DNA from 2 places in the Rhizobium sp. TH2 genome. Region 1 is predicted to be linked to the other one. Evidence: predicted binding sites of a transcription regulator. Region 1 holds the regulator's gene; the other holds the start of a gene.
The links. The regulator PhoB, encoded in region 1, activates phosphate uptake and scavenging genes when phosphate is short. The targets are predictions, from matches to a motif close to TGTCATNNANCTGTCAT.

Region 1 (6,082 bases):
TCGGCGACAAGGCGATCCTGATGATCGCCAAGCGCCAGCCCGTTGCATCCGATCTTCGCGAGATCATCGGATCGATCCGCATCGCATCCGACCTGGAGCGCGTCGGCGACCTCGGCAAGTCCACCGCCAAGCGTGTCATCGCTGTGCAGACATCGGGCATTCCGCGCCCGCTCGCCCGTGGTATCGAGCACCTCTCGGAGCTTGCTCTGTCGCAGCTCAAGGACGTACTCGACGTCTATTCGACGCGTTCGCCTGAAAAGGCCGAGCAGATCCGTGCCCGCGACGAAGAGATCGATGCGATGTACACGTCGTTGTTCCGCGAGCTTCTGACCTATATGATGGAAGATCCGCGCAACATCACGCCCTGCACGCATCTCCTGTTCTGCGCCAAGAACATCGAACGCATCGGTGACCACGCGACGAATATCGCCGAGACGATCTATTACATGTCGACCGGCGAGCAGCCGGCCGGCGAGCGGCCCAAGGATGACAACACGGCATCCGTCGTCCAGCCAGCCCTTTGAACCCCGGGTGCCCGGAGGGCGCCCTCGGAAACCGGTGATCTAACACCGGGAACGGAGTCTCATGCAGCCGAGAATCATGGTCGTCGAAGACGAGGAGGCACTGGGCACACTGCTCAGCTACAATCTGGAAGCTGAAGGCTACGAGGTGGAGGTCATCCCGCGTGGTGACGAAGCCGACATACGCCTGCAGGAGCGTGTGCCTGATCTCCTTGTGCTCGACTGGATGCTGCCGGGCGTCTCCGGCATCGAACTCTGCCGCCGCCTCAGGATGCGTCCGCAGACCGAGCGCCTGCCCGTGATCATGCTGACCGCGCGCGGCGAAGAGAGCGAGCGCGTTCGCGGCCTCTCCACCGGAGCGGACGACTATGTCGTCAAGCCTTTCTCGACGCCTGAACTGATGGCCCGCGTAAAAGCCATGCTGCGCCGGGTGCGGCCGAGCGCGATCTCGTCGCTGCTGAAATGCGGCGATGTCGAGCTCGATCGCGAGACCTACCGCGTCCATCGTCGCTCGCGCGAGATCCGGCTCGGGCCGACCGAGTTCAAGCTGCTCGAATTCTTCATGTCGTCGCCGGGCCGCGTCTTCTCCCGCTCGCAGCTTCTCGATGGTGTCTGGGGCCACGACATCTATGTCGACGAACGCACCGTGGACGTCCATGTCGGCCGCCTGCGCAAGGCGCTCAATCTCTCCAACATGCCCGACGTGATCCGCACCGTGCGCGGCGCGGGTTATGCAATGGAAGTCTGACCTCTGGGACCTAGATCGTTTCATTGTTAAATGGAAGCATTCTGCCGGAGCAGGTTTTCGTCAGGGCAGAGGCGATTGGCGAAGGGCATACCCCAACGTACGTCCGAGCCGATCGCCTCTGATCCTGGCGGAAAGATGCCCGGCCCCTTCGGGGTTGGCCGATACGGGCCGCCTATTCGTTCGGTCGCCTTGGCCGTAGAACTGGGCTACGACCCGCGCCGACCGAACGAATATCCGACTCCGTCTCGGCCAACAGAATGATTTCATTTAACAATGAAGCGATCTAAGAGCCCGGCAGCACTCTGATGCCATAGAGGCGGATGGTGCTGCCTTCGCCGGTGAGATCGCTGTTGATCACGATATGGCCTGCCTCGCTCGGCCCGAGCTTTCCTTCGAATTTCACCTGGATCAGTTCGTCGGCACGTTCGTTGGTCACGGTATAGCGGTGCCGGCCGCAATCACCCAGCGTCTTGAATTCGCACTGGATATAGATCTGGGCGGGCTTCTCGGTATTCGATTTCACCGTGATCGCCAGCGTCGAGGTCTTGCCGGCAAGCTCCTGCAGTATCGAAGCCGGCACTTCCACCAGCACATCGCCATCCTGATCCGGCGCATTGGAGGCGATGATGGTCGCCACGCCGTCGCTGTCGCGGCCCTCGTCGATCGAAGCCTTGGAACGCGGACGCGCAAGGTCGCTATTGCTGCCCGGCTTGTAGATATCCAGCCATTCGCCCGAGAAACCGCGCAGCGTATCGAGCCGTGTTTCGGCAGGTGTGGTCTCCGAGCTGGCGGATTGCAACTGCTTCGGCACCAGATCGAAATCCGTATTGCCCTTCATCGCGGCATCGATCATGCCCGTCGCATAAAGCCACCAGGCGCCCGTGCCGATAATCCCGATCAGGCAGGCATAGACGAACAGGGACACCAGGGCGGAACCCGCTCCGCGGCCCTTGCGAGGCTCGCGCGGCACCGGCGAGCCGGCCGCCTCGTCCCAATTCGTGTCCTCCATCTGGCGCGCGGGCTTTTCCTCCCGGTGCTCGCGCGTGGCGAAAAAATCGGAAAGCGTATCGTCTTCCGTCGGCTGGGCAGCGGACGCTTGCTCGTTCGGCTCGACCCGGATCTCAGGCTCCCTGCGGACATCTTGCTGCTCGGGGTCGATCCGGACGTCCCGCTGTGTCTGTTGTTCGAACGGGGGGGAGGCCTCATGCTCAATGACGGGCGCGGCATCCTCGACCGTATCGTCATAGGGCACGCTTTCCGGCGCATGCTCGACGACGGCGGGATCGTCCTCGGGCTCCCGGTCCAGCGCCACTCTTTCGAACTGGGCGATCGAGCGGAGCCGCGAGAGTTCCTCATCCTCAATCTCGTTGATGGTCATTTCGAGCCGCTGGCGCTGGCGTTCGATCACCTGCGGGTCGCCGACCTCCTGCTTGCGCAGGCCGGTATCCAGCGCATTGCGCGCCGACTGGTAGATGCGCGCGCGAATATCCGGGTCGGACCTTTCGGCGCGCTCCAGCGCATTTCTGATCGCCTGTTCCAGTCCGCTCAATTCACGTCGTTCCTTGATTCCTCGCGCGCGGTCGCGCGTCGATAATGCGGTAACCCATTCGCTTCCGGATTGGCAAGCGGATCGTCTCTCATCCGCCCGTCCTGCATTCGCCTTTGCGCATAAATAATGGCAAGTTTCCGGTGGGAAGAAAATTCAACCTTGAACAATCTCGGGAACTTGGTCTATCTCCAATCAGTCGTCGCGCCAGAACGGAACCGCATTATGGCCTTGCCATCCATTCTCTCCGCCAATCTCCGCATCCCCGTGGTGGCGGCGCCGTTGTTCATCATCTCCCATCCGGCATTGGTCATCGCCCAGTGCAAGGCGGGCGTCGTAGGCTCCTTTCCCGCGCTCAACGCCCGGCCCGAAAGCCAGCTCGATGAATGGTTGTCCGAGATCACAGAGACGCTCGCCGCCCATGATGCAGCCAATCCCGGCCGTCCGGCCGCACCCTACGCGGTCAACCAGATCGTCCATGGCTCCAACAAGCGGCTGCAGCACGATCTCGAGATGTGCGTCAAATACAGGGTTCCGATCGTCATTTCCTCGCTTGGCGCCGTGCCGGAGGTCAACGACGCCATCCATTCCTATGGCGGTATCGTGCTGCATGACGTGATCAACAACCGCCACGCCAATTCCGCCATCCGCAAAGGTGCCGACGGATTGATCGCCGTGGCGGCGGGCGCAGGAGGCCATGCCGGCACGCTCTCGCCCTTCGCGCTGGTCCAGGAAATCCGCGAATGGTTCGCTGGACCGTTGCTTCTCTCGGGCGCCATCGCTACAGGCGGCGCGGTGCTGGCAACACAGGCCATGGGCGCCGACATGGCCTATATCGGCTCGTCCTTCATCGCCACCGAGGAAGCGCGCGCGACGAACGAATACAAGCAGATGATCGTCGATTCCGCCGCCGCCGATATTGTCTATTCCAACTATTTCACCGGCATCCCGGGCAACTACCTCAAGGGCTCGATCCGCGCGGTGGGCATGGACCCGGACGCGCTGCCAACGGCCGACCCCTCCAAGATGGACTTCGAAAAGGCAACGAGCGGCCCCAAGGCCTGGAAAGAAATCTGGGGCTCCGGCCAGGGCATCAGTGCCGTCAAGGCGATAGAACCCACAGCGGCCCTGATCGACAGACTGGACGCCGAATACCGGGCAGCGAAGGCCAAGATTTGCGGCGGCTGATCGCGCATGGGCCGCGAAATCCGCATTCGTCGCAAATCTGAAATTCCTATCCGCCCCACCTTGCATTCTCCCGCCGTTGGCGCTATCAGCCCTCTCGACCGTCGCTTCGGACTTGTCCGGGCACGAGTACGCCGCTTTAGCTCAGGTGGTAGAGCACATCATTCGTAATGATGGGGTCGCAGGTTCGAGTCCTGCAAGCGGCACCAAAATTTTACCAGGCAATACAATAGTTTTAAAAGCGCCCCGGAGGCGCCTTTTGCTGCTGATTTTCAGAAACAAACAAATCGTAAGCGCGCGAACAGGCCCTGGCTGCAGTCGAAGACTATTCCCCCGGTTGCTGTATCGGTTGAACTTCCCTGCGCTGCGTGGCCAAAGCCGGGCTTGCCAGTAGCGAACCGATGATCAAGGGCAGGCAGACGAGATAGGCGTTCCGAATGCCCCAATGCTCCGCAACAAAGCCAAGCAGTGGCGGAGCAAGGAAGAACACAACGAAGGACATCTGGGCCAGCGCTGCGACATTGATCACCGAGGGTCGATCGGTGCGTTGTGCTGCGGCTGTCACGGCAATCGGGTAAATTGCGCTGCAACCGCCGCCCATCAGAGCAAAGCCCGCCAGCGCGACATAGGGATGCGAAGCGAGCCACACCATGGTGATGCCAAGTGCGGCGGTAGCGAGTAGAACGACTGCAACGGCGCGCGCGCCATGCCGGTCCACGACCGGATCGATGAAGAGCCGGGCAACAGCCATGAAAAATGCGAAGAGGGTCAGCCCCGTGCCGCCGATGAAGGGCTCGGAATTGAACACGTCGCGCATGTAGATCGCTGACCAATCGATACCGGCGCCTTCGACCAGGAAGGCAGCAATCCCAATTAGACAAAGTGGCAGTAGGCCAAGAGTGGGAAGCGCGAAATGCGGCGCATTCTCGGTCTCGGGAGCCTTCACGATGGCCGCATTCTTCATACCGGCGACGTTGACCACGCCCAACACGAAAACCAGGGCGAGGACGAGGTGAAGATGGGTCTGCATGCTGATTCCGGCATGGCGGATAACCGAGGCGCTGATCGCTGTGACGAAAAAGCCGACGCTCCAGAATCCATGCGCCCGGTTCATGATGCCAAATCCGGCCTGAGTCTCGATGCGTCCGATCTCGACATTGAGATTGATCTCGAAGGCGCCGCCGAGCAGGCCAACGAGAAACAGAAGGCAGAAAACCGATGGAGCATCCGGCATGAAGGGGACAAGGGAGAGGAGCGCTGCGGTGCCAAGAAGCGTGATCATCAGCGTCAGTCGGGCGCCTAGCCTCATGATCACTGGCGAGGAAAATGTCAGCGATACGAGCGCGCCGGCTGCCAAACCGATCAACGTCAGGCCGAGTTCGGCCTTGTTGACGTTCAGCATCACCTGCAGGTCGGGGATGCGGGCGAGGAAGGCCCCAGTGGAGATCGCGATCAGGAAAAAAGCAAGATAGGTGCGGCGTTGCGGCGCAAGGGGCATGAGGTACATTCAATGGTTGGGAGGTGCGCCATACTGATCGGAATCGGCGCAACGGGGAGATGTTTCCTCGTCTTATAGTGGATGTCTCGATTGCGCACCAGTTGATACTGGTCGCTATCCAGTGAACACGAACGACTAAATGGGGCGACACGCTTTAGCAATCAGTGCGGAGTTATTTTCTCGCCAGACTGAACGAGAAGTGGCTGCCCCGGTGATAGTCGATCGCATAGATCACCGGCATTCCGGCGGCATTGAAGCATGTCTCGGTGATCAGGAGAGCCGGGCCGAAATCCCTTAGATCGTTGCGCTCTACGACGTCGTTCGGCAGCATGACGGCGGATACACTCGCTGCCGACATGCGCGGCTTGTTCTTGTAATCCTCGAGCAGTGCCAGCAGCGAGCCACTCCAATCCACGTCGTAGAGACGGGCTGAAATCAGGCTGCGCGGCACGTAGTCGACGCAATACATGATCGGCTCATCACGCTGGAGTCGCAGGCGTTCGATGCGGATCACGCGATCCGAGACCCGCATCTGCAACTGCCTTGCCACAAGCTCATCCGGCGCCTCTTCGGCAATCGACAGC
Region 2 (6,082 bases), 1.0 Mb from region 1:
GATCTCCGAACCCGCCTTGAAGAGTTCGGCAACCTGCTTGACCGTGCCGTCGATATCGGCGGTGTCGGTATTGGTCATCGATTGCACGACAACGGGCGCGCCGCCGCCGACGATCACGCCGCCGACATCGACGGCGATGGAGGCACGGCGCGGCTTGGGGGCGAATTCGGCAAAGGCGGACATCGGAAAATCTCTAGTGTCTGACAGGCTTCAAGTGGCAAGGGCAGAGGTGAAAGTCAATCCTGCGGCAAATTGATGACGATCAGTTTACCGAAGACGGCGCAGGTCCGCGCTATTTTCGCGCAGTTCGGTCGTGACCGTCCGGTTGCGGCGCGCGCCGCCGATGCCTATGCTCCTGCCCAACAGAGATGACGGGAGGCTGACATGACGTTCAGGGCGCTGTTGGTGGAGAAGGCCGACGACGGCACGATCACACAATCCGTGCAGGAGCTCGATGACGACCGGCTGCCTGAGGGCAATGTCACGGTTCGGGTCGAATATTCAACGCTGAACTACAAGGACGGGCTCTGCATGCACGGCCAGGGCGGGCTGGTCCGCACCTATCCACATGTGCCGGGCGTGGATTTTTCCGGCGTGGTGGAAGAGTCCTCCGATCCGCTCTACCGGCCCGGCGACCGCGTGGTGCTGACCGGCTGGCGCGTCGGCGAGTTGCGTTGGGGCGGCTATGCCTCCCGCGCGAGGGTCAATGCCGATTGGCTGGTGAAGCTGCCGGAGGCGATCTCGACGCGCAACGCCATGGCCATTGGCACCGCAGGTCTTACATCCATGCTGGCGGTCATCGCGCTGGAAAAGGCGGGGCTGACACCAGATAAGGGCGAGGTTCTGGTGACGGGTGCGGCCGGTGGCGTCGGCTCGGTCGCCGTCGCCATCCTGGCGAAGCTCGGATACCGAGTCGCGGCCGTCACCGGACGGGCCGAGGCTGCGGACTATCTTAAAGAGCTCGGCGCTGAAACAATTGTCGCCCGGACTGAATTGGCGGAAGCCAGCAGCAAGCCGCTCGAATCCGAGCGTTGGGCGGCAGCGGTGGATGCCGTGGGTGGCGAGATGCTGGGGCGCGTCCTGAAGCAGATGAAGTATAATGGCGCGGTCGCCTCGATCGGGCTTGCGGGCGGGGCGGCTGTCCCGTCCTTCACCGTCATTCCGTTCCTGCTGCGCGGGGTCAACCTGCTCGGCATCGACTCTGTGATGAAACCCTACCAGCCGCGTCTTGAGGCATGGAACCGCCTCGTCAGCGATCTCCCGATGGATAAACTCGAGAGGATGATCTCCGAACACGGTCTTCAAGACATGCCCGCCCTCGGGAAGAAGATCATCGAGGGCGGAGTGAAGGGGCGTGTCGTGGTCGATCCGAACCGTTGATCAGAGCACGAAGTCGGTTGCGGTCATTGAGGTCAGACCAGTGACGTTGACCGCGAAATCGGCTTGGCGGTCGCCGTTGACGTCGGCGCTGAGCACGCCGCTTGCGAAGCGCAACTGACCGGCCTGGCCCGTGAACGAGGCGATGCCCTGGAAGGTGAAGGCCTGATCGCCGCCGCCAGTGACAGCGTCTATGGCGGAGAGGTCGATCAGGTCGCCGTCGGCGCGGGTGAAATCGCCGATCTTGTCATTGAGGCCGGCGAGGCTGTCAGTCACGGCCTGGAACACGAAGACATCGCTTCCGGCATCTCCGAGCATGGCGTCAAAACCGGCGCCGCCGACGATCACGTCATCTCCGCCAAAGCCGAAGATAGTGTCGGTGCCGGCCAGACCCATCAGCGTATTGTCATCGTCGGTGCCGCCAATGATGTCGGCATTTCTGGAGCCGACGGCGTTCTCGATCGAGATGATCTGCTCGGTGCGCGATGCACCGGTCTGCACAAGGCCCGCGGCGAGATCGATGATCACGCCGGTGTCGCCAATGACGGTGCTTTCATGGCGGAACTGGTAGGAGATCGTGTCGCTGCCGGCGCCACCGTCGAAGCCGTTCTCCCAGCCTTCGCTGTTGAAAATGTCCTTGCCGCCGCCGCCAAGATAGGCGCTTTTCAGCGTGGTGAGGAAGAACTGGTCGTTGCCGCCGCGACCTTCGACGATGTCGAAGCCCCCCAGCGAAGAGAAGCCGGTACCGATATAGGTGTCGCTACCTTTGCCGAGTGTGATTTGGTTGCCGCCTTCGAAGGCATTGAAGACAGTGTCCTTGCCGCTGCCGGCATCGACGAAATTGTCGCCGCCGAGGTCGTCGTCGCGGTCGAGCACCACAGTGTCGTTGCCGCCAAATGCCTGAATTTCGAGCGACGGGCGACCGTTCTGGTCGATCCGGTCGTTTCCATTCGTACCTCTGATGATCCTAGCCATGTCCCTCTCCATCGGTGGGATACTGTTTCAATGGAGGTGTTATCGCAGCATCGGCCGAGAGGCGCGGTTACGCGGGGAACAGGTGCGATGGAATGGTGGCTAAAGACAAGACGGGCGGGCTATTCGGATTATTCGGCGGGCTATGCATTTTTTCGAAAAAAATTTGTCGGGCTCAAACTTCGAGCATGGAGACTTCCTTGGCGGAGGAGAGCACGATCAGGGTTTCGGTGCGCATCAGGCCTTCGATACCCTTGAGCTCCTGTGCCAGGAACCGCTCAAGCTCGCGCGTGTTTTTCAGTCGGACCTTGAGCAGGTAGTTCCAGGCGCCCGTTACGTGATGGCATTCAAGCACCGCGCCGCTGGCGGCGACCTTCTTGAGAAACGCCGCCTCCACCTCCGGTTCGTTCCAGCCGACGAAGACGAAGGCGAGCAGGTCGAGCCCGACCTTCTCCGGATTGACCGCTGCATGGAAGCCCGAAATGATCTCGTTGCGTATCAGCCGCTTGATCCGGTCGTTGACGGTCGAGGGCGCGAGCTTCAACTCCTGCCCGATTTCGGCGAGCGATAGTCTGTCGTTTTTTTGAAGCAAAGCCAGAAGACTGCGATCAGTTTCGTCTAATATGCTCATGACATCATCCCGAATTAGCAAATCGTTTCTGCGGACCTTAATGGCAAAGCGGCCGGGCCGAAAGACTGATATTGGTCAAGTTTGTACACACGACCGAAAACCTGTAGGCACTCCTGAACTCTGTCAACCACTGGACGCCGCCATCCTGCATTCCGTTTTCCGGCACGAGGACAAGTTTTCGTGACCTGACGTCAGCCACAATCAATCTATTTTGATTTATGTGTGAGGTCTGTTTGTTCTATAAGCAAGCCGGATGCAGCGGGAGGACCAGGGCTGGGCACGTGCATCTGTCTGGCGAGAAAGCGGGAAATGTTGCGCATCGTAACCCTTTTCATATCGATCGTGCTGCCGGCATTGGCAGCGACGACCCTTGTTTTGGGGACCGTATCCGCCGAGGAGATCAGCCGTTCCGCGCCTGTCGGTATTGTAGAACTCTTTACATCGCAAGGTTGTTCCAACTGTCCCAAGGCGGATCGGGCCATCGAGGCGCTTGCGGAAAGCGATGATGTCGTCACGATCACCTACCACGTAGACTATTGGAACTATCTCGGCTGGGAAGATACGCTCAGCGCCAAGGAGAATACCGAGCGTCAATATGGTTATGCCAAGACGCTTGGGATTCGCAATGTATTCACGCCACAGATTATTCTCAACGGCCTGCACGACGCGAAAGTGTCCGACGCCGGCAAGATAAGGGCACGGCTTGCAAGCCTCGACAACGGCGGCGAGCGCCTGAGCGTGCCGGTCACCGCCAGCCTGTCACCCGCCGAAATGACGATCAGTATCGGCGACGGCGCGGGCAATGCCGACGTGATCATCGCCTATTACAAGAAGCACACGGTGGTCGAAATCAAGACCGGCGAGAACGAAGGCAAGAAGATCACCTACCGCAATGCCGTGACCAAGCTCGAGACGGTCGGCATGTGGGACGGCAAGGCCCTGACCATCAAACTGCCGGCCGCACTTCTCGCCAAGCGCGGGTTCGACGGCTGCGCGATTCTCCTGCAATCGCATGATGCCAACGGCAATCCCGGCCGTATATTGGGCGCTGCTTCGCTCTAGATCGCTTCATTGTTAAATGGAATCATTCTGTTGGCCGAGACGGAGTCGGATATTCGTTCGGTCGGCGCGGGTCGTAGCCCAGTTTTACGGCCAAGGCGACCGAACGAATAGGCGGCCCGTATCGGCCAACCCCGAAGGGGCCGGGCATCTTTCCGCCAGGGCAGAGGCGATCGGCTCGGGCGTACATCGGGGTATGCCCTTCGCCAATCGCCTCTGCCCTGACGAAAACCTGCTCCGGCAGAATGCTTCCATTTAACAATGAAACGATCTAAGCCTGCTTGCATTTTCGATAGCGGCTCCTGCAAAACAATCTTGCAATTCGGTCTTCTTCAGGCAAACTGTCACCAATTCGTCATCCTGCGTTGCGCGGGTGACGGGCAGATTGCGCGAATGGGGTCAAATGTCGGATCACGGCGAGCACACAGGATCGGCCGAACGCAGAGGCCGGATCGTCATCGACCTGAGGGAATACCGCGACGCCCGCGACCCGATGCCGGTGACGTTCCACCGCCTTGAACTCAATCAGATTCTCCGGGTCTATGGCCGCATGGTCGGAGAGAGCGAATGGCGCGACTACGCCATCGATCATTTCAAGGAGAAGGCGGTGTTTTCCGTCTTCAAGCGGTCGGGTGACCTGCCGGCCTACCAGATCGAGAAGAATCCCAAATTCGCTGCAAAACAAGGTGCCTTCTCCGTCGTCAACACCCAGGGCCGCATTCTCAAGCGCGGCCACGACCTCGCCCAGGTCATGAAATTCTTCGACAAGGTCCAGAAGCTCCAGGACTGAACCACTTCTTCCAACCCTCCCAAATTGACCTTCAGGCAGCCGTCGCGTAAAGCGCGGGCATGACGACATTCGCAATCCTTCTCGGCGGGCCGGTTTCGGTCAATCCTCGGCTTTTGACGCAGCTCGAAGGCGTGCGCACGATCGCCGCCGATAGCGGTATCAGGCACGCGGGAGCCCTGGGATTGCTGCCCGAACTCTGGGTCGGCGATTTTGATTCCTCGACGGAGGAACTCGCTGTCGAATATGCCGAAGTACCACGGCTCGAATATCCCTCGGAGAAATCGCTGACCGATGGCGAACTTGCGGTGCAGACCGCGCTCGAACGCGGCGCAACCCGCGCCGTGCTTGTCGGCGCGCTGGGCGGCGAGCGGGCCGATCACGCCTGGGCGCATCTCGTGCAGGCCATGGCGCTGTCCGCTGCCGGCATAGAAGTGCTGCTGACATCGGGCGACGAGGAAGGCTATCCGTTCTGGCCGGGATCGATGCTGCTCGACCTACCCAAGGCCAGCCTGTTTTCCGTGCTCGGTCTCGACGCGCTCGATGGCCTGACGATCCGCAATGCGCGCTATCCGCTCGATGATTTCCATTTGCCTTTCGGCTCGTCGCGCACCATTTCCAATGTCGCGGAAGGCGCTGTCTCGTTCAGCCTCCGCGCCGGTCGCGCGCTGGTCCTGGCGCGCCCGCATGATTTTTCCGGAGTATGATATTGGCACCGCCGATCCTGAAACTCGACGACATCCATCTGAATTTCGGCGGCACGCCGCTGCTTTCGGGCGCCAGCCTGCAGCTGGAACCCGGCGAGCGAATCTGCCTTGTCGGCCGCAACGGTTCAGGCAAATCGACGCTGATGAAGATCGCGGCGGGGCTTGCCGAACCGCAGAGCGGCGAGGTGTTCCGCCATCCCTCGGCGACGGTCCGCTATCTCAACCAGGCGCCTGATTTCGAGGGTTTTGACACCGTCGAGGCCTATGCCGCGGCTGGGCTGGGACCGTCCGACGATCCCTATCGGGTCACCTACCTGCTCGAGCATCTCGGGCTGACCGGCCATGAGCATCCTTCCAGCCTGTCCGGCGGCGAGATGCGGCGGGCGGCCCTTGCCAAGGTCATGGCGCCGGAGCCGGATATCCTGTTGCTCGACGAGCCGACCAACCATCTCGACCTGCCGACCATCGAATGGCTGGAAGGCGAACTCCAGAAGACCAGGAGCGCGTTGATCCTGATCTCGCACGACCGGCGTTTCCTGGAGAAAGTAT

Region 2: IHQ71_RS24260 (DUF2794 domain-containing protein) is a predicted target of PhoB. The motif match lies at 4,382-4,398, and genes of this name have one in related genera.

The regions. Positions count from the first base shown of each region.
Region 1 is NZ_CP062231.1:112,037-118,118, forward strand. It holds gene phoU (phosphate signaling complex protein PhoU) at 1-524, shown strand, start outside; gene phoB (phosphate regulon transcriptional regulator PhoB) at 586-1,269, shown strand; gene IHQ71_RS00650 (hypothetical protein) at 1,553-2,818, opposite strand; gene IHQ71_RS00655 (nitronate monooxygenase family protein) at 3,041-4,003, shown strand; tRNA gene IHQ71_RS00660 (tRNA-Thr) at 4,134-4,209, shown strand; gene IHQ71_RS00665 (MFS transporter) at 4,326-5,498, opposite strand; gene IHQ71_RS00670 (GntR family transcriptional regulator) at 5,671-6,082, opposite strand, start outside.
Region 2 is NZ_CP062231.1:4,957,821-4,963,902, forward strand. It holds gene ispG (flavodoxin-dependent (E)-4-hydroxy-3-methylbut-2-enyl-diphosphate synthase) at 1-183, opposite strand, end outside; gene IHQ71_RS24235 (MDR family oxidoreductase) at 385-1,380, shown strand; gene IHQ71_RS24240 (calcium-binding protein) at 1,381-2,352, opposite strand; gene IHQ71_RS24245 (Lrp/AsnC family transcriptional regulator) at 2,525-2,980, opposite strand; gene IHQ71_RS24250 (thioredoxin family protein) at 3,290-4,042, shown strand; gene IHQ71_RS24260 (DUF2794 domain-containing protein) at 4,443-4,829, shown strand; gene IHQ71_RS24265 (thiamine diphosphokinase) at 4,889-5,533, shown strand; gene IHQ71_RS24270 (ABC-F family ATP-binding cassette domain-containing protein) at 5,536-6,082, shown strand, end outside.